Regions from separate parts of the Pseudofrankia saprophytica genome, predicted to be linked through region 3. Evidence: predicted binding sites of a transcription regulator. Region 3 holds the regulator's gene; each other region holds the start of a gene.
What was found. Region 3 encodes LexA, which represses DNA repair genes until DNA is damaged. Its sites were predicted from a motif close to CGAACNNNNGTTCG; they were not measured.
Positions count from the first base shown of each region.

Region 1 (10,306 bases), on a different contig from region 3:
CCGCGCGCCGTTCGCCAGATCTGTCACAGAGGGTCGCCGCATACGGGCTCGCCGAGACGGCGAGGCGGAGGCGACCTACCTTCGACATGAAGGGCGCGCGTGCGCGGGCGGGCCACGGGTGCCGGATGTCATCGATGGCGAAGACTCCGTGGCTGGCTGAAAAGTGATGGTGGAGGAGACGACGTGAGGCTCTGGCGACGCGGTGAGCGGCGCACGACCACGGCGACTGGTCCGACCGGTGGCGTGGACCTTGACGAGCGCGACGACCTGGATGACCTTGACGAGCTTGGCGCCCTGGACGACCGCGACGGGCTCGACGAGCCCGCGGGGCCGGTTCAGCCGGGCGGGACGGGTGGCGCGGGCGGGCCGGTGATGCTCATGCTGACCACCCGCGAGCAGGTCGAGAAGGCCGCGGTGGCCGAAGCCGCCCCGAAGGTGGTCAGGGTGCGTCCGGGTCGTGGCGCGTTCGGTGGCACCGCCAGCGGTGGTGGCTGCGGTCCCGGCTGCTCGCACTAAAGGCCCGCGCCGTGCGGCGCTTCCATCTCCGGGCGGGCGGATGATGAGCTGGTGACGATCTCACCTTCGCCTGGCGCGCCGCCAGGCATCGCGTCGCCCGCCGGGGCGGACCCGCTGGTCGTGGAGACGCCAGAGCAGATGCGGCTGCTGGGCGCCCGGGTCGCCGATGTCGCGCGGCCCGGGGACCTGGTCGTGCTGGCCGGCCCGCTCGGCGCGGGCAAGACCGTGCTGGTGCAGGGGATCGCCGCCGGGCTGGGCGTGCGCGGGCCGGTGACGTCGCCGACGTTCGTGCTCGCCCGCGTCCACACCGGCGGCCGGCTGCCGCTGGTCCACGTCGACGCCTACCGGCTCGGCGGCATCGCCGAGGTGGACGACCTGGACCTCGACGCGGACACCGACGTGGCGCTGACCGTCGTCGAATGGGGCGCCGGCCGGGTCGAGCAGCTCGCGCAGGAGCACCTGCGCGTCGACATCGAACGCCCCGAGGGCGAGGAGGCCGGCGAGGCGCGCCGCGTCCGCCTGACGCCCACCGGGCCCGACTGGTCGGCCCGCCTCCGCGCGCTGCTCACCGCCGACGGGCCGATCGGCTGACCAGTCGCCCGTCCGCCCGCGGCGCCGACCCGTTGACCGGCTGACGCGGCGGGCCACTGGGGGCGGGCCACTGGATCGGTGCGAGGCGGCACTGGTCGCGGTCCGTAGGCTGGACAGGTGTTGGTGCTCGCCCTTGACACCTCGACGCCGGCCTGCTCGGTGGCGCTCGTCAACGTAGTGGACGCTGCGCCTCGGCCCGCGGCGGTGCGTCCCCTGGCCTTTCGGCAGGTCGTCGACGCCCGCCGGCACGGGGAGCTGCTCAGCCCGCTGACGCGGGACACCCTCGTCGAGGCCGGCGTCAAGCCGGCGGATCTCGCCGGTGTCGTCGTCGGGCTGGGACCGGGCCCGTTCACCAGCCTGCGGGTCGGGATCGTCACCGCCGCCACGTTCGCGGCAGCCCTGGGCCTTCCCTGCCACGGCGTCTGCTCGCTCGACGGCCTCGGCGCGGCGACCGGCGGGCGAACCGGCGTGGTCACCGACGCGCGTCGCCGGGAGGTGTTCTGGGCGGCCTACGCCGACGGCGCGCGGATCGCCGGCCCGGCGGTCGACAGGCCGGTGCGAGCCGCCGAGCTGCTGCGCGCCGACGGAGTGGGCGACGCCACCGGGCCGGGGCTCGCGCTCTACCCGGACGCGTTCGCGGACTTCACCGCGGCTCGGGGCGGCGCCGGTGCCGGCGCCGCGGTGCCCGAATACCCGGATCCCGCGGTTCTCGCCGTCCTCGCGGCACCCGACCTGCTCGCCGGCCGTGCCCCCGGGCCGCTGACCCCGATCTACCTGCGGCGGCCGGACGTGGCCGAGCCGGGCCCGGCCAAGGCGGTGACGGGATGACCGCCGGCGGCGGGCCGCCTCCAGGCCCGCCCGCCGTCGAGCTCACCCCGCTTCGCTGGTGGCACCTGGCAGAGGTCGCCGAGCTCGAGAAGGACGTCTTCGACCTCGACCCGTGGACACCGGAGATGTTCTGGTCCGAGCTCGCTCAGGGAGCGAGCCGGTACTACGTCGCCGCCCTGGTTGGCGGTCGTATCGCCGGCTACGCCGGGCTCGCGATCACCGACGACGAGGCGTTTGTCCAGACCGTCGGCGTGCAGCCGGGCCACCGGGGGCGTGGGCTGGGCGCCCGGCTGATGGTCGCGCTGCTGCGCGAGGCGCGCCGGCGGGGGGCGCGCAGCTGCGGGCTGGAGGTACGTACCGAGAACCTGAGCGCCCGCGCCCTCTACGCCCGGCTCGGTTTCGTCGACATCGGCATACGCCGTGGCTACTACCAGCCGTCCGGCGGCGACGCCTACGTCATGCGCGCCCGCCCCATCGACACCCCCGGTTATGGTGCCCGGCTCGACGCGGCCTGGGCCGCGCTGGTCCAGAAGGACGGCGAGGCCGCCGCGGACGTGGTGAGAGCGGGCGCCACCCCGACCAGCAACCCCGTGGCCAGCAACCCCGTGGAAGGAACGACATGAGCCGGCCGACCCTGACCGGGACGATCCCGGGTACCCGGGCCCCGGGAACGCCGGTCTCGGGAGCACCGGGGCCGCTGGTCCTCGGGATCGAGACGTCCTGCGACGAGACCGGCGTCGGGCTGGTGCGCGACGGCGTGCTGCTCGCCGACGCGCTCGCCTCCTCGGTCGACGAGCACGCCCGCTACGGCGGCGTCATCCCGGAGATAGCCGCCAGGGCGCACCTGGAGGCGATGGTGCCGACGATCGAGCGCGCCCTCGCGTCAGCGGGCGCGAAGGCGTCCGACATCGACGCCGTCGCCGTCACCGCCGGCCCCGGGCTCGCCGGGGCGCTGCTGGTCGGCGTGGCGGCCGCCAAGGCGTACGCGCTCGCTCTCGGCGTGCCGTTCTACGGCATCCACCACCTCGCCGCGCACGTCGCCGTCGACACCCTGGAGCACGGCCCACTGCCGTCGCCGTCGGTCGCGCTGCTGGTGTCCGGCGGCCACTCGTCGCTGCTGCTGGTCGAGGACCTCGCGAGCGCGCCGGTGGTCTCGCTCGGCGCGACCGTCGACGACGCGGCCGGCGAGGCCTACGACAAGGTCGCCCGACTGCTCGGGATGCCCTTCCCCGGTGGGCCCCCGATCGACCGGGCGGCCCGCGACGGGTCGGCGACGATCCCGTTCCCGCGCGGCAAGGCCGGCGACGGGACCTTCGACTTCTCGTTCAGCGGGCTGAAGACGGCCGTCGCCCGCTGGGTGGAGGCGCGCCGCCGCGCGGGCGAGCCGGTCCCGGTCGCCGACGTGGCCGCGTCGTTCCAGGAGGCCGTCGTCGACGTGCTGACGGCGAAGGCGGTCGCGGCGGCGAGGAAGCACGGCGTCGAGACGTTGGTCATCGGCGGCGGCGTGGCCGCGAACAGCCGGCTGCGCGCGCTCGCCGCCGAGCGCTGCGCGGCGGCCGGCATCACGCTGCGTGTGCCGCGGCCCGGCCTGTGTACCGACAACGGCGCCATGGTCGCCGCTCTCGGCTCGCTGAAGGCGGCCGCCGGCGTCGCGCCGTCCTCGCTGGACCTGCCCGCGTCGTCAACTCTCGCGCTCTGAGCCTGAGCCTGCGGCTGACTGGCTGTGCTCGTGGCGGCCTGGGAGCGGCCAGCGCAGGAGTGGGCGGCGGACCGGGTGGGCGCGGGCGATGAGGGCGCGGATCCGCTCGTTGACCGCGTCGGGCCGCTCCAGCGGCAGCGCGTGCCCCGCGCCCTCCTCGACGGCGAGCTCGGCCTCGGGCAGGGCTTCGGCGAGCGTGCGGCTGTGCGGCAGCGGGGTCATCAGGTCGTGGTCGCCCACCATGAGCAGTGTCGGGACGTGGCGCAGCACGGCCGCGGCGGCCAGCTTGTCATGCGAGAGCAGGGTCGGCAGGAATGATCCGATCACCGAGATCGGGGTGCCGGCGATCTCGCCCTCCAGGAACTCGACCACGGACGGCGGGACGTCGGTGGTGCCGAAGCCGACCCGTCGGGTGATCGAGTACGCGAGGTCGCTGCCGCGCAGCCGGGCCCGCTCGAACAGGGACGGGGTGTGCCGCATGCCGACGGCGAGCCCGGGCAGCACCCGCCGGACCGCCGCCGTCACCCCGGCCGGGAGACCGAACGTCACCCGGGCGAGATCGCCGGCGCTGGTCGACAACAGCGCCACCGCGATCACCCGGTCGTCGAAGAACTCCGGGTGGCGCTCGGCCAGGCCGAGGATCGTCATCCCGCCCATCGAGTGGCCGATCAGCACTACCGGCCCGGTCGGCACCGTCGCCGCGAGCACGGCGTACAGGTCGTCGGCGAGCTGGTCGATCGTGCAGCGCGACACCTCCGACGGCCCGGAGCGGCCGTGGGCCCGCTGGTCGTAGAACACCATCGGACCGAGGTCCGCCAGCGCCCGCTGCTGGAAGCACCACGAGTCGGCGGTGTTGCAGAACCCGTGGACGAACACGAATGTCGGGCCGTCCGGCGCCGAACGGCGCCGACGCGCCCGTCGTGTCCAGGCCGCAGTGTGGTGCGAGCCGTCGCCGTCGCCGTCACCGTCACCGTTGCCGTCGCCGTTGGCCCTCGCCCCCGGGTCCTCGTGGCCGGCGGTGGCCGAGGAGTCGGCGCTGGCCGCCTGCCGGGCGTTGCTCGCGGCGGCGACGTCGTCCAGGCCGCTCACGACGACGTGCAGCGGGACGCCGTCGGTCGCGATCACGGTCGTGGCCCGGCCGGCGAGGGGGCCCGGCCGGTGCTCGACGGGAACGTCCGGCAGGGCCCTCGCGCGCCGGACCGCGTGCCGCTCGGCGATCAGGCCGGCGGCGATCACCGCGCCGGCCAGGCCCAGACCGCCGCCCGTCCGCCGGACGGTCTTCGACCCTGCCACGGTGCCCATCAGGTCGACGGCACCCGTCGCCGCGCCCCGCGCGAGACCGCCGACCCCCGTCGCCGCGCCCGCCACCCGCCCACCTCGCCGCTCGTCGACCCACATGGTTATCGACCGGTCGTGACCGGCCCGCACCCGATGATGCACCGGTGAGTACCCCGCTATCCGCCCACCGAGGCATCAACCGGGCCATCGGGCCGAATTCCTACCCGGCGGCGCTCCTGAGGACACGCGCGATCGCGGCGGGAAGCGCCACGGGGAGATCCGCGGCCGACAGCGGGTGGGGGGCGAGCTGACCGGCCACGCCGTGCAGGTAGGCGGCGACGCTGGCGGCGTCGAGAGCGCCGAGACCGGTGGCGAGCAGGGAGCCCGCCAGGCCGGTGAGGACGTCGCCCGTGCCGGCGCTGCCCAGCCAGGGTGTGCCGGTGGTGTTCACCCGAGTGGCACCGTCCGGCCCGACGATGAGCGTCCGGTTGCCCTTGAGCAGCACGGTCGCGCCCAGGGCCGCGGCCGCGCGGCGGACCGTGCCGAGCCGGTCGTCGGCCAGCTCACGCCGGGTCCCGGCGGCATCCCAGCCGAGCGCGGTCGCGGTGAGCCGGGCGAACTCGCCCTCGTGCGGCGTCAGCACCACCGGCCCGGCGCGCCGGGCCAGGACGTCCCGCCCGGTGGACCGGGCGGCGCCGCCCCCGCCGCCCCCGGTGAAGCCCGCGGTGAAGCCGACGCCGACGCCCGCGCCGGCCCGGGCGGGGAAGCCGGCGGCGAACGCGTCGGCGAACGGGTCGAGGGCGCCGGCGTCGAGCAGCAGCGGCACGTCGGTGGCGACGAGGGCATCCAGCAGACGGCGCGCGGCCGCGTCGGGCACGACCCCCGGGCCGAACGCCCAGGCCTGGACCCGACCGGCCGCGAGCATCGCGTCGGCGTCACCCGGCTCGATGACGGTCACCACCGTCTCCGGGTGCGCGCCGCGCACATGCTCGGCCGCCCGCGCCTCGGCGACGACCCGCAGGTAGCCGGCGCCGCCGCGCAGCGCCCCGCCGGTCGCGAGCACGGCCGCTCCGGGGTACCGGTCGCTGCCGCCGACGAGGCCCAGCACGCCGCGCGTGTACTTCGAGTCCGCCGGCCCCGGTGCGGGCAGCAGGGCGGCGACGTCCGCGTCGTCGAGCGCGACCAGGTCGGGGGCGGGCAGGCCCAGGCCGATGTCGACGAGCGCCAGCTCCCCGGCGTGCGCGGCACCGTCGCCGAGCAGCAGGCCGCGCTTGTACGTCCCGAACGTCACGGTCAGGGCCGCCCGGATGGCGGTGCCCGGCGCGGCCCCGGTGTCGGCGTCGACCCCGCTCGGCACGTCGACGGCGATCGTCCGCTCGGGCGGCGTGAGCTCGGCGAGCCGGGCGTGCGCCGCCCGCAGGCCGCCCCGCCCGCCGATCCCCAGCAGCCCGTCGAGGACGAGGTCGGCCCTCGCCAGCAGCGCGGCGACCGTGGCGTCCGGCAGCGCCTCGGAGCCGTCCTCGGTCGGCTCGGCTGGGACCTCGCCCGGCGCGGCGACGGGGTGCAACCGGCCGCCGGCGGCGAGCAGCGCCGCCGTACCTTCCAGGTGGGTCCGGCCAGGGGCCAGCGCGTCCACCCGGGCGCCGCGGGCGGCGAGGCGCGCACCAGTCCACAGCGCGTCCCCGCCGTTGTCCCCGCCGCCCGCGAGCACCACGACGCGGCTTCCGTACACCCGCCGGCCGAGGCGGCGCACGGCGTGGCTGAGCAGCCCGTGCACCGCCCGCTGCATGAGCGCCCCCGGCGGCAGGCCTTCCAGCAACGGAGCCTCGGCGGCGCGCACCTGCGCCACGGTATGAGCAGCACGCATGCCGCCCATCCTGCCCCGCGTCGGCGCCCTTCAGGCGCCCGTCACCACGTACTGCCCAGGAGCGCCTCGGCCACCAGGCGCAGCCCCGCCAGGTCGCCGGGCGCCGCCGGCGCGCGAGCCGGATCGCCGTCGTCGCTCGCGGGGGCGCACACGCTGGCGCGGACGATCCGGTTGCCGGCCCGGGCGACCAGCAGGCCAGGGAAACTGGCCGCTTCGTCGCCGAGGCCCCCGACCGCCGCGAGGCCAACGGGCGGGCGGTTGGACAGGAAGCCACATTGATCCACGGTGGCGGTCGAAAATGAAAATGCCTGCTTCCACGCGGCGAACTCGGTACGTGCCGCCGTTTCGTCCGCCATCGTGGCGCCCACGAGGATGACGGCGCCCAGATCCGTGGACGCGGACGGGAGCCGCCACGAGCAGATCGCCGTCTCCCGCGTGCCAGGGGTGTCCGTGTTCTGGTTCGCCCCGGCGCTGAACCGGGCGGTGCTCCGTGCCGTCACGCCCACCGAGTCCAGCGCCGCGATGACCTCGGAGGTGGACGCGAGCGGGCACACGGGAGTGGCCGGATAGGGCATGGCCGGTTCGGTCCGCCGGTCCAGCTGCCATCGTCCGGTGACGTAGCGGACGGGGAGACCGGTCTGGTCCGCCGTCGTCGTCTCGAAGGACGGCTGGTCGGGATTGTCGGCCGCGGTGCCGGGGCGCGCGCCGTCCGGGCCGACGGTGACCACCTCGCGCTCATCGCCGGCCAGCAGCTCGACCTCGACCCGCCAGCGGCAGTCACAGGTCGACGTCGTCGTGGTGACCGGGAACGACGCGGTCGTGCCGGGCGCGATCGGCAGAGCCTGCTCTCCTGACGTGGCGACGACCGGGTCCTGGGTGGTGGCCAGGCGGTAGTCCAGGCTCAAACTCACCTCGGCCGCCTCGCATTGTTGGCGGACTTCCGTCGGTGATCCCGGCATATCGGCGCGCTGGGGCGGCCCGGCGCCCAGGTGCGGGGTGACCTGGGGAGATCGCCCGTCCACCCCTTGGAAGACAATTCGGCCGTGGACTCCTCTCCGGCGGTGGACCGGCTGGTCGACGCGGTGCGCGCGGCCCTGGCCGCGGCGGCCGACCCGGTGAAGGCGCCGGGGATGCAGGCCTACATGAAGTCCTCGATGCCCTACCTCGGCGTCCCGAAGCCGCCGAGGGAGCTGGCGCTGCGGCCCGTCTTCGCCGCGCACCGGCTGGAGACGATGACGGACTGGCGGACGGCGGCGCTGCGGCTCTGGCGCGACGCGGGCTTCCGCGAGGAGCGCTATGCCGCGATCACGCTCACCGGTCACCGGCCCTACCAGGTGTACTGGACCCCGGCGGCGCTGCCCGTCTACCAGGAGATGATCGTCACTGGTGCCTGGTGGGACTACGTCGACGAGCTCGCCTCGCGCCGCATCGGCCCGCTGCTGGCCGCGAGCCCCGAGGCGCTGCGACCGGTGATGCTGCGCTGGAGCCGCGACCCCGACCGCTGGCTGCGCCGCACGTCGATCATCTGCCAGCTCGGCGCGAAGAAGAACACGGACCTGGACCTGCTCTACGCCTGCATCGAGGCGAACCTCGACGATCCGGACTTCTTCCTCCGCAAGGCCATCGGCTGGGCGCTGCGGCAGTATGCCTGGACGGACCCCGACGAGGTCCGCCGCTACGTCGCGACGCGGGTTGATCGACTCTCCCCGCTCTCCAAGCGGGAGGCTCTGCGTAATGTCGGCGCTTAGCCACGCAATGGTGAGCCGTTGTTACCTGACGGCTCCGAAGCTACGTAGGGTCGACAGATGGCGTCGCCTACATCGCGCCCAGCGGTGCTGAGCGCCCCGAGGTCGCCGCGTGGCGCCCTAGTTCAGTCAGAAGCCGTTGGGGTCCCCGTGGATTCGATCCGCCCCGGCGGATCGAATCCACGGGGCTATGCCTAGTTGGCCAGCGACCGACCCCCGACTTCCGCGGCGGCCAGGGCGGACGGCCTCTCGAACGTACGATCGAGGAATCATGAGCACCCTTTTCGACGACATGGTCCCTGGCGCGGGTGCCCCTGGCGCGGGTGGCTCCAATGCGGGTGCCCCGGCGGGCGATGCGGCCTACGAGCCGTACGACCCGTACGACATGTTCGCGCCCGGAGTGCTGGCCGCTGCCCCGGTCACCCCGCCCGGCGCCGAGGGCCGCCGGCCGGCACCGCGACTGGACCCGGACGCGCTGCTGGCCGAGCTGAATCCGCAGCAGCGCGCCGCCGTGGTGCACGAGGGCGCTCCGCTGCTGATCGTCGCCGGCGCCGGCTCCGGCAAGACCAGGGTGCTCGCTCACCGGATCGCCTACCTGCTCGCCGCCCGCCAGGTGCACCCCGGCGAGATCCTCGCGATCACCTTCACCAACAAGGCCGCGAACGAGATGAAGGAGCGGGTCGGCGCGCTCGTCGGCGGCCGGGTGCGGGCCATGTGGGTCAGTACCTTCCACTCGGCCTGCGTGCGGATCCTGCGCAGCGAGTCGAAGCGGCTCGGGTTCGGCTCCTCGTTCTCGATCTACGACGCCGCCGACGCGCAGCGGCTGATCACCCTGGTCTGCCGCGATCTGGATCTCGACTCCAAGCGCCACCCGGCCCGGGGGCTCGCCGCCCAGATCAGCACGCTCAAGAACGAGCTGATCGACCACGAGACCGCGCAGGCCAAGGCGGCCAGTCACCCCGAGCGAACGGTCGCCGAGGTGTACGCCCTCTACCAGCGCCGGCTGCGCGAGGCCAACGCGCTGGACTTCGACGATCTGATCATGACGACGGTGAACCTGCTGCAGGCGTTTCCCGACGTCGCGGAGCACTACCACCGCCGGTTCCGCCACGTGCTCGTCGACGAGTACCAGGACACCAACCACGCCCAGTACACGCTCATCCGCGAACTCGTCGGCGGCTCGGTCTCGACGGCGGGGCGGGCGGCCGACGAGGGCATGCCGGGGCAGGCCGAGCTCTGCGTCGTCGGCGACGCCGACCAGTCGATCTACGCGTTCCGCGGCGCGGACATCCGCAACATCGTCGAGTTCGAGCAGGACTTCCCGGCCGCGAAGGTCGTCCTGCTGGAGCAGAACTACCGCTCGACCCAGACCATCCTGTCCGCGGCCAACGCCGTCATCGCCCGCAACAGCCAGCGCAAGCCGAAGCGGCTGTGGTCGGACGCCGGCGACGGTGAGAAGATCGTCGGCTTCGTCGCCGACAACGAGCACGACGAGGCCGCGTTCGTCGCCGAGGAGGTCGACAAGCTCACCGACGACGGCCACGCCCGCCCGGCCGACGTCGCCGTCTTCTACCGGACCAACGCGCAGAGCCGGGTCTTCGAGGAGATCTTCATCCGCGTCGGCCTGCCCTACCGGGTCGTCGGCGGCGTGCGCTTCTACGAGCGCAAGGAGATCCGCGATCTGCTCGCCTACCTGCGGGTGCTGGCGAACCCGTCGGACACGGTCAACCTGCGCCGCATCCTCAACGTGCCCCGGCGCGGGATCGGCGACCGGGCGGAGGC
Region 1 is NZ_KI912266.1:351,776-362,081, reverse strand. It holds gene FRCN3DRAFT_RS53810 (hypothetical protein) at 184-516, shown strand; gene tsaE (tRNA (adenosine(37)-N6)-threonylcarbamoyltransferase complex ATPase subunit type 1 TsaE) at 568-1,107, shown strand; gene tsaB (tRNA (adenosine(37)-N6)-threonylcarbamoyltransferase complex dimerization subunit type 1 TsaB) at 1,231-1,935, shown strand; gene rimI (ribosomal protein S18-alanine N-acetyltransferase) at 1,932-2,558, shown strand; gene tsaD (tRNA (adenosine(37)-N6)-threonylcarbamoyltransferase complex transferase subunit TsaD) at 2,555-3,634, shown strand; gene FRCN3DRAFT_RS0201460 (alpha/beta fold hydrolase) at 3,617-5,002, opposite strand; gene FRCN3DRAFT_RS0201455 (NAD(P)H-hydrate dehydratase) at 5,133-6,779, opposite strand; gene FRCN3DRAFT_RS0201450 (hypothetical protein) at 6,821-7,690, opposite strand; gene FRCN3DRAFT_RS0201445 (DNA alkylation repair protein) at 7,823-8,527, shown strand; gene pcrA (DNA helicase PcrA) at 8,796-10,306, shown strand, end outside.
Region 1: pcrA (DNA helicase PcrA) is a predicted target of LexA. The motif match lies at 8,775-8,788, and genes of this name have one in related genera.

Region 2 (10,306 bases), on a different contig from region 3:
AGATCAGCAGGTCCACGTCACCGAGGATCTCGGTCGCGCGGGACGCGACGGCGTTCTCCGACCCGACGACGGCCAGGTCGGTGGCGAACCGGTGCCCACCGGTGGCGGCTGCCACCTCGTCGAGGGCGACACCGTTACGCCCGACCAGCAGCATCCTGGTGTCCTGGTCGGCGAGCCGCAGGGCGGTGACCCGGCCGATTCCACTGGACGCACCCGTGACGAGCGCGGTGCGTGGCGGCCAGGGCGCGGACGTGGCCGCCCGGGCCCTGCTGATCACCGGCCGGGAAGCCCGGTCCTGGACAGCGGGACGGGAGCGGGTGCTCACGCCTCACACACCTCCGGTCGCGTCAGCTGCCGCGGCCGGCACGGCGCCGGCCATGGCAGGGGTGGTCACCCCCGGAGGGGCGGACATCATGTGCCAGACCACCGGGAACCTGCCAAATGACAGCGAACACGATGAACCAGCCCAGCGTGCCGGTCCGGACCCGTCGGGTAGCAGACTAGATGAGCATGCGGAGGCGGCTTCATATCCTCCACATCCCAACTGCCCAGCAACGTCCCGACAGCCATCAACCGAGCTGTACGCGCCTGGTCCTCCGGCGGCATGGTTGTGCGCCCGCGTTGATGCCGAGCCCGCCAAGGGCAGCCCCATCATTTCACCGCCCCCCGGCGATCCCGTCCATGGTCAGATGGATGACATCACGTACCCAGCCCCGTCGGCGCGACCGATACTCGTCACACCGAAGGGTACGGAACGATTACCCAGAGCGCATCTTGCCGGCGCCCGGCCAACTATTCATTCGATTTACGTCTGTGAATCAGGTTGGAATGACACACCGGCGACATGCGGTAGACATGATGGGGACATCTGGCGGAACACGGCCGTGACGCCGTTGTGACACGCGTTGCCCACCAGTTGCGACATTGCCTGCCGCCAGCCGGGCCGTCACACTCGACCGATGGTCACCAGGCCACCTGCGCGAACGATCGCGAAGGCGCTCGCGGACACCTTCACGGTCGGCACATAGAGACCTTTCGCGCCGCGGAGCGGACACGACTCTATGTCACCGCCCAGGCACGGAACCATCTCCCACACAGACTCAACCCTACCGTCTCGGACAAACATGATCTAAAGGGGTGTCCGTGCGCGGTCAATGTGGATCGTCCACGATCTCCGACAGCCGGACCGACGATCACACCCAAGATCCGTCCAGACACGGAGACGCCTGACAGTCCAGCGAAAGCCGACGCGTCGCTGGGCGCGGGGCCGGGGCGGCGCGGGACGTGGGCGGGCGCGTCGCTGGGACGCGGGTAGGACGCATCGCGTGGACGCGGGTAGGACGCATCGCGTGGACGTAGGCAGGACGCTGGGCCGGGACGCGAGGCCGGGTGCGGGCAGGGGGCGGGGCCGGGGCGGCGCCTGCCACGCCTACCGCGGACCGTGGCCGGGTGGGTCACCCGGACCGCCGAGACCCGCCCGGACCGCCCCTGTCGCGCCGGCGCCGGGTGGGCCCGCGGGATGCCCGCCACCACCCAGCGCGGCCAGCGCGGCGTCCACGATCACGGACCGTACGTCGTCCGCGATGATCGAATGCGGCGGCCAGCCCACCGACGCCTCGAGCGCGTCCTCGGTCTGGAGCCCGGGCGTCCCGGGCATCGCTAAAGCCCCTGGCATCGTTGAAGCCCCTGGCACCCCGGCGCCGCGGGCGGCTCCCGTGCCGGCCACCCCCCCGGCGGTGGCGCGCAGCCGGCTGAAGGCGGCGCCCAGAATGCCGCTCTGCACAGCGCCGAGCGCGCAGCGCGCGCGCAGCAACGCGGTAGGGGTCGGGTTCGGTCCGGCCAAGGCACGGACAACTTCTTCGGAACAGGAGAAGACGTCCTCTTCACCGATCTTGCGATGAAGCACCGACGGATCGTTGACGAACGCGCAGAGAACACTGCCCGGACCGGCGAGCAGGCCAGCCATCAGCTCGATGATCGTCTCAGGTTGTGGCGGAGACGCTCCCCTGATCAGTTCCACGATTCGGGTGAGTTCCGTCACGAAGGGATCGAGTAGAGCATCGAGAATCGTCTCTTTAGACGGGAAGTGGTAGTACAGCGCGGCTTTGGTGAGTCCGAGGCGTTCGGCGATGTCCCGCACGGAGGTACCGGCGTAGCCACGCTCACCGAACAGGGAGACGGCGGCGTCGAGAATCCTGCCTCGGGTGTCGGTCGCTCGCCCGCTGGCGACGTCGGGCGGCCGGTCCGCGGGGCTGGTAGGCGCGGCCCGGTCCATCGAGGCGGCCCGGTCTGCCGAGGCAGGCCGATCCGTGGGGGCGGTGCGGTCCGTCGGGTCAGCCCGGTCCGTAGGGGCGGTGCGGCCGGTCAGCACCGGCCGGAGAGCGCTCCGGACCCCCTGGATCGGCTCCCTGACCTCCCCGACCTTCCCGATCGGCTCCGCCGATCGGGCGGGAACCCCGGAACCAGCAGGAACTCCGGACGGCGAAGCTCCGCACGCCCGGAGGCCTTCACCAGACACAGGTCCGCCCTCCCGTGTGTGGGTTGCCCGAGACGCGCTGGCACACGCGCCTCGGCGCCTCCCCGCCTGCTCGAAATAGTGATGTTAGCCTCCCGGCGACCTACCGAACGACCGGTAAGCTACTGCGTAACCGACCGATCGGTAAGGTCCCGCCAAGCGGGCCCGCGCACTGGTGAACTCGCTCAGGACGCACATGGGCGATTACCCAGCGGCATCCACAGCGATACCTGTCGATTCGAGGAGAACCGTGGCAGCGCTCGCCCGCTGGTGCTTCCGGCACCGCTGGATCGTCCTGATCGCCTGGCTCGTGGCCTTCATCGGTCTCGGCGGCGCCGCGCGCGCCGTCGGCGACGACTACAAGGACGCCTTCTCCCTGCCAGGCACCGACTCCCAGGCCGCCTATGACCTGCTGGCCAGCGAGTTCCCGGCGGCATCCGGCGAGACCGCGTCGATCGTGCTGCACGCGCGGTCGGGCACGCTCACCGACCCGGCGCTGCGTACGCCCGCGACGTCGATGCTCGCCTCCCTGGCGAAACTGCCGCACGTCGCCAGCGTCACCAGTCCTTACGACCCCAAGGGCGCGTCACAGCTCAGCGCCGACGGCCGAACGGCCTTCGCGACCCTCACGGTCGATGGCCAGGTCACGGACCTGACCGCCGCGGACATCAAGAAGATCGTCGACACGGCGCGTGGCGCCGACGAGGGCTCGTTGCAGGTGGAGGCGACCGGCAACATCGTCTCGGTCGCCGAACAGCCCGGACAGAGCTACAGCGAGCTGGTCGGCGTCGTCGCCGCGGCGATCATTCTGTTCCTCGCGTTCGGCTCACTCCTGGCGATGACGCTGCCGTTGATCACGGCGCTGGTCGCGCTCGGTATCGCCAGCAGCATCATCCCGCTGCTGTCGCATGTCTCGACCTTCTCGGAGGTCAGCCTGACGCTGACCACGCTGATCGGGCTCGGGGTCGGCATCGACTACGCACTGTTCATCGTCAACCGGCACCGGATCGCGCTGCGGGCGGGTAAGAGCCCCGAGGAGGCCGCGATCAACGCGGTCAACACCTCAGGCCGCGCGGTCCTGTTCGCCGGAGTGACGGTGTGCATCGCCCTGCTCGGCATGTTCGCCCTCGGCGTCACCTTCCTGTACGGCGTGGCGATCGCCGCAGCCCTCGGCGTGGCCTTCACCATGGCGACCTCGGTCACGTTGCTGCCCGCGCTGCTCGGCTTCTACGGGCAGAAGGTGCTCAGCCGCAGGGAACGGCGCCGGATCGCCGAGCACGGCCCGGAGCCGGAGCGGCCGAGCGGCTTCTGGTGGCGCTGGTCGAAGATCGTCGAGGCGAAGCCGAGGAGGCTCGCCGTCCTCGCCGCCGCGCTGATCGTCGTGATCGCGATCCCGTTCTTCTCGCTGCGCCTCGGCTCGTCCGACCAGGGCAACGGCGCGGACACGAAGACCTCCAAGCGTGGCTACGACCTGCTCGCCGAGGGCTTCGGTCCCGGTTTCAACGGCCCGTTCCTGATCGCGGCGCGCACCGGAAGCGAGGCCGACAAGACGACGGTGGCGCGGCTCGTCGACACCCTGGCTGACACTCCTGGCGTCGCGTCCGTCAGCGAGCCGCAGTACAGCCCCACCGGGAGCGCCGCGACGATCACCCTGTTCCCGACGACCAGCCCGCAGGCCGCCGAGACGTCGAAGCTTCTCGACCGGCTGCGCGACGACGTCGTACCGAAGGTCGTCGCCGGTTCGGACACCCAGGTCTACATCGGCGGCTCCACGGCGACCGGCGACGACTTCTCCACCGTTCTGCAGAGCAAGCTGCCGCTGTTCATCGGGATCGTCGTGATACTCGCGTTCCTGCTGCTGGTGGCGGTGTTCCGCAGCCTGCTGATCCCGCTGACCGCCTCGGTGATGAACCTGTTCGCGGTCGGCGCCGCGTTCGGCGTGATCGTCTCGATCTTCCAGTGGGGCTGGTTCGGAAGCCTGATCGGGATCAGCGGAGGCCCGGTCGAGGCGTTCATCCCGGTGATCCTGTTCGCAGTGCTGTTCGGCCTGTCCATGGACTACGAGGTGTTCCTGGTCAGCCGCATGCACGAGGAGTGGAGCGCACGGCGCGACAACCGGCTCGCCGTCTCCCTCGGCCAGGCCGAGACCGGCCGCGTCATCTCCGCCGCCGGCGCGATCATGACCCTGGTGTTCGCGTCCTTCGTCCTCGGCGACGAGCGCGTCCTGAAGCTGTTCGGCCTGGGCCTGGCGATGGCGGTCCTCATCGACGCCTTCGTGATCCGCACCGTGCTGGTCCCCGCCCTGATGCACATCTTCGGCAAGGCCAACTGGTGGCTGCCCCGCGCCCTCGACCGGCGACTCCCCCACCTGTCCGTCGAGCCCACCGCCGACGAGCTGGAAGGAATCGTGCCGGAAGCGGCCACGGCTCAGGCCAACAACTCCACGATCCCCGGCCAGTCGACGGGCCCGCGAGCCTCCTTCGACAAGTCCTCTGGCCGGCACTGACCCGTCGCCACTGGTAACCGCCGCCGTCAACCGGCCGCCGGCGTCGAGGTCGACACCGGCACCGGCACCGGCGACCAGCGACCAGCGACCAGCGACGATCATCGGCGCAACTACTACCGGCCCGACGACCACCGACACCGCCTGCCCCAGCACGGTCTGGGGCAGGCGGTGCCCTTTTCTGACGGAGTCGGCCCTACCTGACGGGGCGGTACTCGGTGATCAGGTGGTACTCGGTGATCGGGCGGTAACCGGCGATCAGGTGGTGCTCACAGAGGTGGGCAGGGCGATCGAAGTGGTCGGTCGAGCGGGCGCGAGGCGAAACAGGTCGGAGGTTTCCGCGACGTGACGGCCCCCCAAGAGGCGTCCCGGTGCGCGACGCCGTCATGGCCAGTTGGCCAGCCTGCCGCCCACCTGGCATTCGCCTGCCACTCACCCTGCCACCGGCGGACCATCATGATCGTCTGGACAGGACGTCAGAAGGGGCAAGGCTCATGGGCCGGGGTGTGGCGCCTCGGGCTCATCAACTCGGGATCGGGTTCGGCGCCGACCATGGCTGCGGCTTGGATTGTGACTGTGGACCCAGTGTCCCGGTCCTCGCCCGAGGGGACACCCTCGCCGTCGTTGGTGTTGGTGTCGTTGCGATAGGCGCGGGCGTCGGGACTGGTCCAGACGAACACTCCCGGTCGGGGCTGGTCGAGCTTCCACCCGCCTTCGCCCTTGAGTCGGTGATGATGGCGGCACGCGGCGCCGAGGTTGTCGAAGGCGGTGCGGCCGCCGTGAGCCCAGGGCACGGTGTGATCAAGGTCGGCGCTCACCGCGGGAACCGCACAGCCCGGGAACGTGCAGCGCTGATCGCGATACCGAATGAGCCGAGCCAGGTCCGGGGCCGGAACCCGGCGATGCCCAAGGTCCAGGACAGTGCCGGTAACCGGGTCGGTGAGCACGCGGCGCCAGCGGGCATCCGCAGCCAGCGCCCGCCCGACACCGGCCGGGATCGGCCCATAACCGACCAACTCCGCCGGATCATCATCCAGACCCGCCAGCGTGCCGACCGAAGCGATCACCTGGATCTCGGTCGTCACATACTCACGCCGGTTACCCAGCAGCAACGCCGCGAGCACGTCAGCACGAACAGCCGCGACGGGCCGACCATCACCGCCGGCGCGGGCGCTCCTCGCGAGCCGATCGATCCGATCACAGATCGCCCGGACGTCCTCGGCCGCCAGCGTCGCCGACAGCCGCGCCATCCCGTCCTCCAACGGCTCCACCGTCACGTCCCGCTCCGCGTGCGCCTCCCGCCACCGCCGCCCCGCCCCCGCCGGGTCAAGCCGCAACATGAGCCGCCGCGCCTTACGCCGCCACAACGCCGGCGAGCCAAGTCTCCGCCCCGCGAGCATCCGCGCCTCAGCCACAGCACGCCGCTCCTCGGTCAGGTACTCGGTCACCTCGAACAGCGCGAGCAACCGCCGCCAGTCCAACTCCCCCACCACCAGCGCATCCACCGCGGCGGGCAGCTTCTCGACCAGATCCCACGCCCGCGCGAGCCGGTTGGAGACAGCCCGGGGCGACTCCGCCAACTCCGGAGCGACCCGATCCGCCAGAAACTCCGAATAAGGATCACCCGGCTCATCGACGTCGTTGACCGTCGGAGCCGACGGATGCAACTGCGCCAACCGGACCTGCGCCCGCACCGTCAACCCCGCCAACCGCGCCGCCTGCCGCCCCATCAACAACACGACCAGCTCGAGCGCCTCCTCCTTCGAACAGGTCGCCAACTCCGCCAACGTCTCGTCGAACACCGCGTCGACGGCAGCGAACCGCGCCACCAGCTTCGTGACGGCCCCGCCGCTCACCTGGTCGTCCCGAGCGGCCACCCCTCGACCGCCGGAGTCGACACCACCCAGGGCGGCCGCCGAACCGGCCGCCGCGACCGGGCCACCGGCCACGACCGAGTCGCCGGATGTGTCCAGACAAGCCGGCGCCCGGGCACCGGAACGAGACCGCCCAGCATCAGCCACATCGGGCGGCGCGGCCTGGGACGACGGGACAGTGTCGTCCTGAATCTGGTCACCATACGTATCGAACACGGGTTCGACGATAAACCGAGGTGCCGATTTCGTCAAACATGGCCGAGAACAACGACCGCCATCAGGAAATTGCAGAGGACAACAGCGGGAGGATCTCGGATCAATGCAATTTAGAGACAGCTCGACTCTAGAAGAATGTGATCAAAATAGCAGGTCAGCACATACAGAAAGCCCGGCAGCCGGCAGAAAGAACACCCAAGTCGGCTTTATCTCGCCGGCGCTCCATAGCCCACCGCTACACCTGCAACGCGACCCGACCGGACCATGGGCCGGCGATCCCGGGTGTCCGCGGGTCATACGGGAACGCTGATCACCAGCGAGGCCTGCAACCACGGGCAGGAACCAACGGCTGCTAGCGGAATCAGCCGGCGCCGCGGTTCAGGTGCCGGTGACGTAACCGTCGGCGATGGTCAGGGCCTCGTCGAGGATCGCCAAGCCCTCACGAAGCTCGTCCACCGTGATCGTGCACGGTGGGACGACATGGACGCGGTTGAAGTGGGTGAACGGCCAGAGGCCGCGTTCCTTGCAGGCCGCGGCGATGGCGCCCATGGGGGCGGCGTCGGGGCCGGCGGCGTTGAACGGGACGAGCGGTTCCCGGGTCTCCCGGTCGCGGACGAGCTCTATAGCCCAGAAGACGCCGAGACCCCGGACCTCGCCGATGCTCGGATGGTTCGCGGCGAGTTTCGCGAGCTCCGGGCCGATGATGTCCGTTCCGAGCGTCCGGGCGTGCTCGAGGATGTCTTCCTCCTCGAACGCCCGGATCGAGCCGACGGCGGCGGCGCAGGCCAGCGGGTGGCCGGAGTAGGTGAGGCCGCCGGGGTAGGAACGGGTCGCGAACGCGTCGGCGACGCGCGGACCCATGATCACACCGCCCAGCGGGATATAGCCGGAGTTGACACCCTTGGCGAAACAGATCAGGTCGGGGACGACGCCCCAGTGGTCGACGGCGAACCATTCACCGCAACGGCCGAAGCCGGACATGACCTCGTCGAGAATCAGCAAGATGCCGTGCTGGTCGCACAGCTCGCGCACGCCGGCCAGATAGCCGTCCGGCGGGACGAGGATGCCGTTGGTGCCGACGACCGTCTCCAGCAGCACGGCGGCGATCGTCGACGGGCCTTCCATGGCGATCACGTCCGCGAGGTGCGCGAGGGCGCGTTCGCCTTCCTGCTCGACGCTCTCGGCGTAGAACGGCGACCGGTACGGGTAGGGGCCGAAGAAGTGGACGACGCCGGGGATGCCCGGCTCGCTGGCCCAGCGGCGTGGTTCGCCGGTCAGCACGATCGAACCGCCGGTGGCGCCATGGTAGGACCGGTAGGTCGTCAGGATCTTGTGCCGGCCGGTCACGAGGCGGGCCATGCGGACGGCGTTCTCGGTCGCCTCGGCGCCGCCGTTGGTGAAGAAGACCTTGTCAAGGTCGCCGGGCGCATGCGACGCGATGAGCCGGGCCGCCTCGGAGCGGGCCTCGTTCGCGTGGAACGGGGCGATGGTCGTCAGTTTCTGGGCCTGCTCGACGATGGCCGCGATGACCTTGGGGTGTTGGTGGCCGATGTTGGCGTTCACCAGCTGGGAGGAGAAGTCCAGGTAACGCTTGCCGGACTCGTCCCAGAACGAACTGCCCTCGGCGCGGTTGACCACCAGTGGGGTGAGGGCCGCCTGTGCCGACCACGAGTGAAAGACGTGCTTGCGGTCGTCCTCATACGTCTTGCTGTTCGTCCCCATGGAACCCGCTGCCTCCTCGCCGCCAGGGCTTGTCACTACGCTGCCGCGCTGCTGCGCCGCCGTGTCGCCCGCGCCGCCGGGCAAGCCCGGCCGGCCGTGCCGCCGTGCCTCCGCGCGCCGCCGTCCGTGCCGCCACGCGCCGCCGTGCCGCCCGCGCCGTCCGCGCCGCCACGCGCCCCCGCGCGGCCGGCTCCCGACCGGCTGCTCCTCAGGAAACACCGAGGCGGTGCCTGGACGCGAGCAAACACCAGGCCGGCTCGCCCGCGGCGCGGGTGGGGTACGCGCCGCGGGACGAGCCGGTGGATCAGTTGGTTACTCGACCTAGTTGGCTGGTTACTCGACTCGGTCGGCTAGTCGATCTAGTTGGCTAGTCGATCTGGTTGGCTGCTCGGTCTCAGACGCCGCCGGCTTCCAGCGTGACGGTCGCCGGCTTGAAGCCGCTGCCGGTGACGTCGACGCCCTCGCCCTTAAGGTCGGCGAGTGCCTTGGTGACGTAGTCGTTCGTGTAGGCGAGTCCCTCGGGGTCGCCCTTCAGGACGGTGTCACCGTCGGCGTTCTTGGTGCCCTTGGCGATGGTGACGGTCTGGTCCCACTTCGCCTTGTCGATGAGGCCGATGCCGTTCGGCGACGGCCAGATCAGCTTGTTGATCTCGTTGACCTGCCAGAGCTGGTGGCTCTTGCCGAGCTTCGAGCCGGCGGCGACGACCAGGTCGCGGCAGTCCTCCGGGTTGTCGCGGCAGTAGATCCAGCCCTTGATCGACGCCTCGACGAACTTCGTCGACGTGTCCTGGTAGGCCTTGTCGCTCTGCAGTTTGTCGGTGTTCGCCCAGATGGCATCCTGCAGCATCGCGGTGCCGACGTCGTTCCAGTTCATGGTGTTGAAGTCACTCGGCTGGTAGAGCTTGCCGGTCGCCGGGTTCGTCGCCTCGAGTACCTGGGCGTACTCGTTGTAGCTCATCGCCTGGGCGGCGTCGATGTCGCCGGACAGCAGACCCTTCATGTCGAACTGCTGCTGGACCAGCGTGATGTCCTTGGACGGGTCGACATTGGCCTTGGTCATCCCGGCGAACAGCTCGTACTCGTTGCCGAAGCCCCAGTCGCCGACCTTCTTGCCCTTGAGATCGGCCGGGGTGGTGATGTTCTTGTCCTTGAAGCTGACCTGCAGCGTGCCGGACCGCTGGAAGATCTGCGCGATGTCGGTGATCGCCGCGCCCTGCTCGCGCGACGCCAGCGCCTTCGGCACCCAGGCGATCGCGAAGTCGGCCTTGCCCTGGGCGAGCACCGTCTGCGGGACGATGTCGGTGCCGCCCTCGAGAATGGTGACGTCGAGGCCGGCGTCCTTGAAGTAGCCCTTCTCCTTCGCCGCGATGTAGCCGGCGAACTGCGCCTGGGTGAACCACTGCAGCTGCAGCTTCACCGGCGTGAGCCCGGCGGCGCTGCTGCTGCCATCGCTCGGCGTGGTCGAATCGTCGTCAC
Region 2 is NZ_KI912266.1:20,659-30,964, forward strand. It holds gene FRCN3DRAFT_RS0200085 (SDR family NAD(P)-dependent oxidoreductase) at 1-325, opposite strand, end outside; gene FRCN3DRAFT_RS49040 (TetR/AcrR family transcriptional regulator) at 1,430-2,275, opposite strand; gene FRCN3DRAFT_RS0200095 (MMPL family transporter) at 2,766-5,021, shown strand; gene FRCN3DRAFT_RS0200100 (HNH endonuclease signature motif containing protein) at 5,495-6,874, opposite strand; gene FRCN3DRAFT_RS0200105 (aspartate aminotransferase family protein) at 7,487-8,830, opposite strand; gene FRCN3DRAFT_RS0200110 (ABC transporter substrate-binding protein) at 9,225-10,306, opposite strand, start outside.
Region 2: FRCN3DRAFT_RS0200100 (HNH endonuclease signature motif containing protein) is a predicted target of LexA. The motif match lies at 7,102-7,115, and genes of this name have one in related genera.

Region 3 (10,306 bases):
ATGCTGCCGCGGCTGCGAGGCTGGGGTGAGTCGATGTCCCGGCAGGCCGCGTCCGGTGGCCGCGCCCCGATCGGTACCCGCGGCCCCGGTGAGACGAAGATCGAGACGGACCGGCGCCGGCTGCGCGCCCGGATCTCCCGGCTGCGGCGTGAGCTGCGCGAGATGGAGACCGTCCGCGAGACCAAGCGGTCGGCGCGTCGGCGCGGCGCGGTGCCTTCGGTGGCGATCGCCGGTTACACCAACGCCGGCAAGTCGTCGCTGCTCAACCGGCTGACCGGCGCGGGCGTGCTCGTGGAAAACGCGCTGTTCGCCACGCTGGACCCGACGGTGCGCCGCGCGACGCTGCCCGACGGCCGGGTGTTCACGCTCACCGACACGGTCGGCTTCGTCCGCCACCTGCCCCACCAGATCGTCGAGGCGTTCCGCTCCACGCTCGAAGAGGTCGCGGACGCGGATCTGATCATCCATGTGGTCGACGGCTCGCATCCGGACCCGATCGGGCAGCTCTCGGCCGTGCGCGAGGTGCTGAACGACATCGACGCCGGCGACGTGCCCGAGCTCATCGTGGTGAACAAGACCGACATCGCCGACAAGACGACGGTCGCGGGCATCAAGCGGATCGCTCCCGACGCGGTGTGCGTGTCGGCGCGGACGGGTGCCGGCCTGGAGGAGCTGGTGGAGGCCCTGGCCGCCCGGGTGCCGCACCCGCAGGTCGAGGTCGACGTCCTCGTCCCGTACAACCGCGGGGATCTCGTCGCCCGGATCCACGAGTCCGGTGAGGTTCTCGACCAGGCGCACACCGCGACGGGCACCGAGCTGCGCGCTCGCGTCTCCGCGGGCCTGGCCGCCGACCTGGACGCCTTCCGCCAGAGCGTCGACGCCTAGGGCGCATCACCGCCACGGCGCCTGTCGGTAGGTTCGTGGCGTGGCCGTGGAGGAATCGGGCAAGGCGGACAAGCCCGGTTCGCTCGGGCTGGCCGCTGTCATCGGCGCGGTCGCCGGGCTGTCCCTCGCCACTCGGTGGGGTGCGCTCCCCATGATCGCGGCGGCCGTCGTCGGTGGCCTGCTGACGACGGTGTCGGAGGCGGTCGCGCGGGCGCGGCAGCGTCCCGGCCAGATCCCCGCGTTGTGGTCGCGCATCGTGATGAGCACCGCGATGGCGGCGCCCCTGGCGTGGGCGCTGGCGGCGGTGACCGGGGCCGGGCCGGTGGTCGTGGGCCTGGTCGCCGGCGCGCTGGCCGGCGCGCTGGGGCTCCGTCCGCAGAAGGTGGTGCTTGGCCCGCTGGTGGGGCTCGCCATCGGCTACGGGTGCCGGCTGCTCTGGGGCGACGTCCCTGCCGCGATCGTCGGCGCGGCCACCGTGCTCGCCTTCCGGACCGTGTCGGCGGCGATCTTCCGGGACCCGCAGGTGATGATGCTCGCCGAACGGGTCAGCCCCGCGGATCTGCCGTTCGTGGTCCCGCTGGTGGCGCGGACCCGCTATGTCGGGACGGGCTACGTGCGCGACCTGGCCGAGGTGCTCGGCGGCGACTACCAGGCCGCCGCCCCCGACGTCGGGATCGTCGCCTCGCTGGACGAGCTGGCCGGCCCCGAGTTCGATCCCGCGACCGTCGCCCCGCTGGTGCGGGAGTTCTACGAGCACACCACCCGGTTCACCCTCGACATCGTTCCGCGATGGCGGTTGTGGGTGCGGCCCGGCTACCTGCTCTACCGCACCGTGCTCGCGCGCCCGCTGGGGCAGGCGAACGTGCCCATGAACCAGCGAGAGGCGCAGCGTGGGGTTCGCAGCCGGATCGACACGATCAGCGGCACCGACGACGGCACCGTAAGCATCCGGGGCTGGATCAGGTCGTACGTCGACAACGACGAACCCATCTACGTGGGGATCTACACGACCTACCGCCGGGACGGCCGCGGCTACGTCAGCGTCGGCTTCCCGCTGCCACAGGCCAGCTTCACGGCCACCCTCGCGCCGACCGCGCGGGCCGGCGGCGGGCTGGTGCTGTCCAGCCGCGGCGACCTGGACCAGCCCGGGCACTATCTGACCTATGTGGACGCGGAGACGAAGGAGCTGACCGCCGCGGCGGTCCACGGCTTCGCCGAGCAGCTCGACGTCTACCTCGAGGACGGCGAGCTGCGAGCCGAACACGAGTTCTGGGTGTTCGGCCTGCCGTTCCTCGTGCTCCACTACTCGATCCACCGCAAGGCCGAACTCGGCTAGCCGAGTTCGGCTAGCCGAGTTCAGTCTCAGCGCCTCACGGAGTGCTCAGACGCGGCGCATGACGGCGACGACGCGGCCGAGGATGGTGGCGTCGTCGCCGGGGATGTCGTGGAAGGCCGGGTTCTCCGGCTGGAGCCACGCGTGGCCGTCCCGGCGGCGCAGCCGCTTGACGGTCGCCTCCCCGTCGATCAGGGCGGCGACGATCTCGCCGTTCTCGGCGACCGGCTGCTGGCGGACCGCCACCAGGTCGCCGTCGCAGATCGCCGCGTTGATCATCGAGTCGCCGACGACCCGGAGCAGGAACAGGGTGCCCTCGCCGACGATCTCACGCGGCAGCGGCAGCACGTCCTCGACCGCCTGCTCGGCGAGGATCGGCCCACCGGCGGCGATCCGGCCGACCAGCGGCACGTAGGCGGTCGCCGCCTTCAGCGAGTCCTGCTCGCCGGCCTCGCGGGCGAGCGCGTCGTCGGCCGGGCCGAGCGTGTGCACCCGCAGCGGGCTCACGCCGCCCCGGCCCCTGCCCGCGCCGGCCGTCTGCCGGGTCTTCGGGATCGGCCTGACCGGCCGGCCACCCTCGGGGGAGACCACCTCGATCGCCCGCGGCCGGTTCGGGTCGCGGCGCAGCAGGCCCTTGTCCTCGAGCATCCTGAGCTGGTGCGCGACGCTGCTGGTGCTGGTCAGGCCCACCGCCTCGCCGATCTCGCGCACGCTCGGCGGGTAGCCGCGCCGCTCGACCGCGTCACGGATCACCTCGAGCACCTTGCGCTGACGGGGAGTCAGGCCGTCGTCGTCGACGGGGCCGTCGGGGAAGGCGCGTACGGTGCCGTCGCTCTCCTCGTCGCCGCTGGCCGACGGGCGTCCTGCCCTGCGCGGCCCCCTGCCCTGCGTGGTCATGGCCTAGGTTCTCCCTCGCTCAAGGTCATGGTGCGGGACCGGGCCGCCGGCTTCTCATCGGCCTCACCTGTGGATAAGGGGAGCCGGGTTGCGCCCGATCGTGTGACGACCGTAGCCCGGTGGCGCGCGAATCTCAAACAGGCGTTCGAGCGTGTCTGCGTGCTCTGTCGGCCTTGTGCATGTAAGAATCGACCATCAGTTCGAAGCGGGCCCTGTCCTCGTCCTGACTTCCGCTACCGGCTACTGCCGCCGGTGGTCGCCAGTTGTAGATCTTGGGCTACCTTCCCGATGGCCCCAGATGTCTGCCGGGGATGTCTCCCTCGATGACCGGTCGCCACGGTTCTTCGAGGGCTCGCGCCCCGGACCCCCCGACGTTGGTTGAGCTTCGCTCGACGAGCTGTGCCGGGTAATGGCCCGGCCGCTAGGAGGTTTGGCGTGACGAACCCGCGTGGGGCCACCCTGGTCCCAGGGCGCCCGGCCCCGCGACAGCCGGACGGCGCCGATGTGATCGCCCTGCCCGTACCGAGCCGTCGTCGGTCGGCGAACGCCGCCCCGCCGGCGGTTCCCAGCCCGCTCGCGCGGGCTGTCGCCGCCGAGCACCCGGTCGCCGGCGCGAGGTTGGACCGCCGGCGGGCGGGACGGCCGGCGCCCGCGCTGAGGCTGACCGGCCGCGGCCGGGCCGTCGCCGGGCTCCTGCTTGTCCTCGCTGTCTGGGGCGCCACCAGCGCCGCATGGCTCGCCGTTCACTGGGCGCTCGCCGCCTTCTGACCGGCGGCGTCCTTCCCTGGCCCGACGCCCGCGCCGACCACCCGGTCGGCGCGGGCGTCGGGCTGTCGGCATGTGACGGTTCGTCGCGAACCTGCTGCTTCTCCCCGTCTGGGCGGGTGGGATCCGACACGCGCGGGGGGCATGCTCACGGGTGATCCGGGTATGCGCTACTCTGGCAGCACAACATCTTGTAGTTACATACCTGTAAGTAGTCCACAGCTTGTAGTTGCGGAATAGCTAGCCGCGGAACGGCAGCGTTCCGTGGGAGCTGTGGAGACCGTCCCGACGGTGCGCGGTCGCGCTCGTGGGAGCTTCCCCGGCCAGGTCGCCATGCCCTGCGTCAGCCATGCCTCGGGAAGCAGGGACGGGGCCGAAGCGTGGACGCGTTCTCTCGCGTGCGTGGTTGTTCCTACAGGGGTCTGACGAAGGGAGGAGCCGTGCGGTGTCCGTTTTGCCGGCATCCCGACAGCCGAGTGGTGGACAGCCGGGAAGCCGATGAGGGCGCGGCCATCCGGCGCCGCCGGGCGTGCCCGTCCTGCGGGCGGCGGTTCACGACCATGGAGGAGGCCTCGCTGCAGGTGCGCAAGCGCAGCGGTGCCGCCGAGCCGTTCAGCAGGGCCAAGGTCGTCGCTGGTGTCCGCAAGGCCTGCCAGGGCCGTCCGGTGAGCGCCGAGGACCTTGCCAGGCTCGGTCAGCGAGTGGAGGACACGGTCCGCTCGTCGGGCGCCGCCGAGGTCGCTGCCGAGGATGTGGGCCTCGCGATCCTCGGGCCGCTCCGTGAGCTCGACGAGGTCGCCTACCTGCGGTTCGCGTCCGTCTACCTGTCGTTCGAGTCGCTCGCCGACTTCGAGCGGGCGATCACTCAGCTGCGCGCCGACCAGGCCGGGCAGGCCGACCAGGCCGGGCAGGACCTGCCGGACGACGTCGTCGCCGTCACCTCGCCCGGGTCGCCCAGACCCTAGGCCTCAAGGCCGCATCCTTCGGCCGTATCCGGGTCCCGCGGCCGCCGGCTCTGTTCGGCATGCCCGCGATCCGCCCCAGAGACGACTTCCAAAGACTTCAGAGCCAAAGACGACCAGAGCAAAGACGACCAGAGCTGAGGAGTGTCATGACGGAGACCCGCGGCACGAAGCAGAAGGCCAGCTCCAACGGGAAGGCCGCCTCGGCCGTCGGGAAGCCCGCCTCCCTCGCCGGCGCGGTGAGCGAGGCCGCGACCGTCCCTGCCGCTGGCAGCGGTGACGGTGGCGACGGCCCGGCCGGCGAGACCGGTAAGGGCGGCGGGACCGGCAAGGCCGGAGGGACGGGCAAGGCCGGCGCCGCCAGGGCCGCCGGCCTGCGGATCGAGCGCCGCAACACGACGGCCGGTGTGCACCCGTACGACCAGGTGACCTGGGAGCAGCGGGACGTCGTCATGACCAACTGGCGGGACGGCTCGATCAACTTCGAGCAGCGCGGCGTCGAGTTCCCGGCGTTCTGGTCGATCAACGCGTCGAACATCGTCACCAGCAAGTACTTCCGTGGCGCCGTCGGCTCCCCGCGGCGCGAGTCGTCGCTGCGCCAGCTGATCGACCGGGTCGTCGGGTCATACGGAAAGTCCGGCCGCGAGAACGGCTACTTCGCCTCCGACGAGGACGCGGAGATCTTCGAGCACGAGCTCACCCACATGCTTCTGCACCAGATGTTCAGCTTCAACAGCCCCGTCTGGTTCAACGTCGGTACCACGGCGCCTCAGCAGGTATCCGCGTGCTTCATCCTCGCGGTCGACGACAACATGGACTCGATCCTGAACTGGTACCGCGAGGAAGGGCTCATCTTCAAGGGCGGCTCCGGCTCGGGGCTCAACCTGTCGCGGATCCGGTCGTCGAAGGAGCTGCTGTCCTCGGGGGGGACGGCCTCCGGGCCGGTCAGCTTCATGCGGGGCGCGGACGCGTCGGCGGGGACGATCAAGTCGGGTGGGGCCACCCGGCGGGCCGCGAAGATGGTGGTGCTGGACGTCGACCACCCCGACATCGTCGAGTTCGTCGAGACGAAGGCCCGCGAGGAAGACAAGATCCGCGCGCTGCGTGACGCCGGGTTCGACATGGACCTGGGTGGCAAGGACATCGCGTCCGTGCAGTACCAGAACGCCAACAACTCGGTGCGGGTCACGGACGAGTTCATGCGTGCCGTCGAGTCCGGCGCCGCGTTCGACCTGCGCGCGCGCCTGGACGGCCGGGTCATCGAGTCCGTGGACGCGCCCGCGCTGATGCGAAAGATCGCCAAGGCCGCCTGGGAGTGCGCCGACCCCGGAATCCAGTACGACGGCACCATCAACGACTGGCACACCACGCCGGACGCCGGCCGGATCTCGGCCAGCAACCCGTGCAGCGAGTACATGCACCTGGACAACTCCAGCTGCAACCTGGCGTCGCTGAACCTGATGCGCTTCCTGCGCGCGGACCGCACGTTCGACGTCGAGGGGTTCGTCTACGCCGTCGAGATGATCATCACCGCGATGGACATCTCGATCTGCTTCGCGGACTTCCCGACGCCGGAGATCACCGCGGTCACCCGGGCCTACCGCCAGCTGGGCATCGGCTACGCGAACCTGGGCGCCCTGCTCATGGCCAGCGCCCGCGCCTACGACTCCGAGGGCGGCCGCACACTCGCCGCCGCGATCACCTCACTGATGACCGCCACCGCCTACCGCCGCTCCGCCGAGCTCGCCGGCGTCGTCGGCCCCTACGACGGCTACGCCAGGGACATCGACAGCCACCGCCGGGTGATCCGCAAGCACGCCGCGGCCAACGACGCCGTGCGCTCCGGACATGTCGAGGACGCCCGGGTCCTCGCCGTGGCGTCGAAGGAATGGGAGAAGTGCCTGGCGATCGGTGAGCGCAACGGCTGGCGCAACGCGCAGGCCAGCCTGCTCGCCCCGACCGGCACGATCGGCCTGGCGATGGACTGCGACACCACCGGCATCGAGCCGGACCTGGCGCTGGTGAAGATGAAGAAGCTGGTCGGCGGCGCCAGCATGAAGATCGTCAACCAGACGGTGCCGGCCGCGCTGCGGGCGTTGGGCTACGCGGAGGAGACGGTCGAGGCGATCGTCGAGTTCATCGCCGAGCACGGCCACGTCGTCGACGCGCCCGGCCTGCGCCCCGAGCACTACGAGGTGTTCGACTGCGCGATCGGTGAGCGGGCGATCGCCCCGATGGGCCACGTCCGGATGATGGCCGCGGTGCAGCCCTTCCTGTCCGGGGCGATCTCGAAGACGGTGAACATGCCCGAGTCGGCCACGGTCGACGAGGTCGAGGAGATCTACCTGGAGGGCTGGCGGCTCGGCCTGAAGGCGCTGGCGATCTACCGGGACAACTGCAAGGTCGGCCAGCCGCTGACCGACGTGCGGGGCGCGAAGCGGTCGGCTGACGAGGCGAAGGCGATCGCCGACGCCGTCGCAGGCACGATCGGGACCACCCTCGCGGCCACGCCGACCACCCTGGCCGACCACCGGCCCGTGCGGCGGCGACTGCCGAAGATCCGGCCGTCGCAGACGGTGTCGTTCTCGGTTGGCGGGGCCGAGGGGTACATGACGGCCGGCTCCTACCCGGACAACGGCCTCGGCGAGATCTTCGTCAAGATGTCGAAGCAGGGCTCGACACTGGCCGGCGTGATGGACGCGTTCTCGATCGCGATCTCGATCGCTCTGCAGTACGGCGTGCCGCTGGAGACCTACGTCTCGAAGTTCATCAACATGCGCTTCGAGCCGGCCGGCATGACCGACGACCCGGACGTCCGGATCGCCCAGTCGGTGCTGGACTACCTGTTCCGCAGGCTCGCGCTGGACTACCTCTCGGATGAGCAGCGCGCCGAGCTCGGCATCCTGACCGCCTCCGAGCGTGCCCGCCAGGTCTCGACCCAGTACGGCGGGGTCGCCGCGCCCGACGACGAGGACCTGACCGCCACCGAGTCTGGCCCGACCGCCGCCGCCCGGCCGGCGCCGGCCGCGGCGGCGCACGCCCACGGTCCGGAGTTCGTGGAGCTGGAGCTTCGTTCCGCCGCCCCCGGCCAGTCGCTGCTGGCCCAGACGGCGGTCGACGCCCCGCTGTGCTTCACCTGCGGAGTCACGATGCGCCCGGCCGGCAGCTGCTACGTCTGCGAACAGTGCGGCTCCACCAGCGGCTGCAGCTGACGCGGCATTCCGTGGGGTAGGTGATCATTCACCTACCCCACGGTCTTCCTACCCGTCGCTGCTACATCGACGGATGTCGGGTCCAGGGTCGGCGCGGCCGGGTCGGAGGACGGCCTGTGGGCCATGGCGTCAGACCGTGGGTCTGGCTGCCTGTCGACGTTCCTGCCCGCCCGTCGCTCCGCTCCGCCATATTCTGGATCGTGCGGTAGCGGAAACTTAAGTTTCAATATTTCGATCTTGACTTTGTTGAATCACGAGTCTCCGAGGCCGGTCGAGCGTCAAGATCGAAATGTGCTGTATATGCACGCTGGGGTGCGATATCTGCCAAAGTTCTTGACCGGGCAGGAGCGAAAACTGAGAATCCGGGACATGAGTGGTGGAGTGTGGGACGAGGTCTTCGACGTCGTCGTGGTGGGTAGTGGCGCGGGTGCCCTGACTGCGGCGCTGCTCGCGGCCGACGGCGGCGCCAGTGTCTGCGTCGTGGAGAAGTCCGAGTACATCGGCGGGACGACGGCAACCTCCGGCGGGGACATGTGGCTCCCCGTGAACCGGCATATCGCGGACCAGGACTCGCGCGAAGAGGCGATCGCCTACGTCACCCGGCTCTCCGACGGCCGTGCCTACGACCCGCACCTCATCGAGGTCTATGTCGACACCGCGGCGGAGGCGCTGGACTACCTCGAGGCCAACACCGACCTGGTGACCCGTGCCCACAAGGGGCTCCCCGACTACTACGCGGTCGTGCCCGGCCGTATCCCCGGCACCAAGGAGATCCCGCGGTCGGTCTCGTGCCAGCCCTACCCGGCGCGGGAGAAGCTCGGCGCCGAGTGGGCCGCGCGGGTGAACCCCAGCCCGTGGGTGAAGCCTCCGGAGGTGGCCTACGCCGAGGCGATCGAGGTCGTCCCCCGCGAGGAGCTGGAGCGGCGTCGGCGTGAGGGGTACCGGGCGAAGGGCGGCGCCCTCATCGCGACGCTGCTGAAGGCGCTGCTCGATCGCGGCGTCTCGGTCCGCTACTCGACGTCGGGGCGCGAGCTGGTGACGAACGACGCCGGCGCGGTCGTCGGCCTCGTCGTCGGCGAGGACGGCGCGCTTACCCGGCTCGGGGCCCGCAAGGGCGTCGTGCTCGCCACCGGCGGCTTCGAGTGGAACCCCGACATGGTGACGACGTTCCTCGGCTACGACGTGAAGCCGTGTACCCCGTGGACCAACACCGGTGACGGCCACCGGATGGCGATGCGCGCCGGGGCGCAGCTTGGCCTGATGACGTCCTTCTTCAGCTATGGCGTCATGCACGACCCGTGGGAGATCGGCCGCGACGGCAACCCGCTGCCGCAGATGGAGATGGGCCTGGGCGCCGGGTCGATCATCGTCAACCAGCATGGCAAGCGCTTCATGCACGGCGGCTACACGTACAACGACTTCTCGCACCCCTTCAACTTCTTCGACCAGCGCAACCCGGGCTACACCAACAAGGGGCCCGCGTGGTGCGTCTTCGGCGCGGCGCAGTGGGAGAGCAAGAAGGGCGTCTTCGGCGGCAAGATCGTCGACGGGGAGATCGTCGGGCCGAACGGCCAGCCCGCCCCGTCGTGGCTCGTCGCCGCCGAGAGCATCCGCGAGCTCGCCGCGAAGATCAACGTGGACCCGGACGCCCTGGAGGAGACCGTTCTCCGGTACAACGCCTTCGCCGAGAAGGGCGAGGACCCCGACTGGGGCGACCCCGAGCAGGTCCGCTCGGCCACCGGCCCGGACACGACGAGCCTCAAGCCCGTCGTCGGCCCGTTCTACGGCGCGATCCAGCAGTGGCCGGGGACGCTGGGGACGAGCGGCGGGCCGAAGATCGACGCCGACGCCCGCGTGCTGGGCACCGAGGTGCCGATCGTCGACGGTCTCTACGCCGCCGGGAACACCGCGGCATCCGTCCTCGGCGGGACCTACCCGGGCGGCGGCTCCTGCGTCGGCCCCAGCATGGTGATGGGGTACCGGGCGGGGCGGCACGCCGCCGCGCGGCCCGCCCGCGACATCGGCTGATCGCTCTGTTCGAAAACGCGCTGATCGCTCTGTTCGAAGGGGCGAACCTTGCGTCGGGCCGGCCGGGACATGCGTCCCGGCCGGCCCGACGGCTCTGACTAGCCGAATACGTCGGCGGCGGTTACGCGAAGCACATCGTCGGGCAGATTGCCGGTCACTTCCTCCCGGGCGGCGATGGCGTACAGCGGTTCTGGAAAGTCCGGGCTCAGCAGGTTGGACGCATG
Region 3 is NZ_KI912267.1:28,225-38,530, reverse strand. It holds gene hflX (GTPase HflX) at 1-885, shown strand, start outside; gene FRCN3DRAFT_RS0234720 (hypothetical protein) at 926-2,221, shown strand; gene lexA (transcriptional repressor LexA) at 2,267-3,115, opposite strand; gene FRCN3DRAFT_RS0234710 (hypothetical protein) at 3,551-3,883, shown strand; gene nrdR (transcriptional regulator NrdR) at 4,321-4,845, shown strand; gene FRCN3DRAFT_RS0234700 (vitamin B12-dependent ribonucleotide reductase) at 4,992-8,054, shown strand; gene FRCN3DRAFT_RS0234695 (FAD-dependent oxidoreductase) at 8,424-10,082, shown strand; gene FRCN3DRAFT_RS0234690 (ATP-binding protein) at 10,181-10,306, opposite strand, start outside.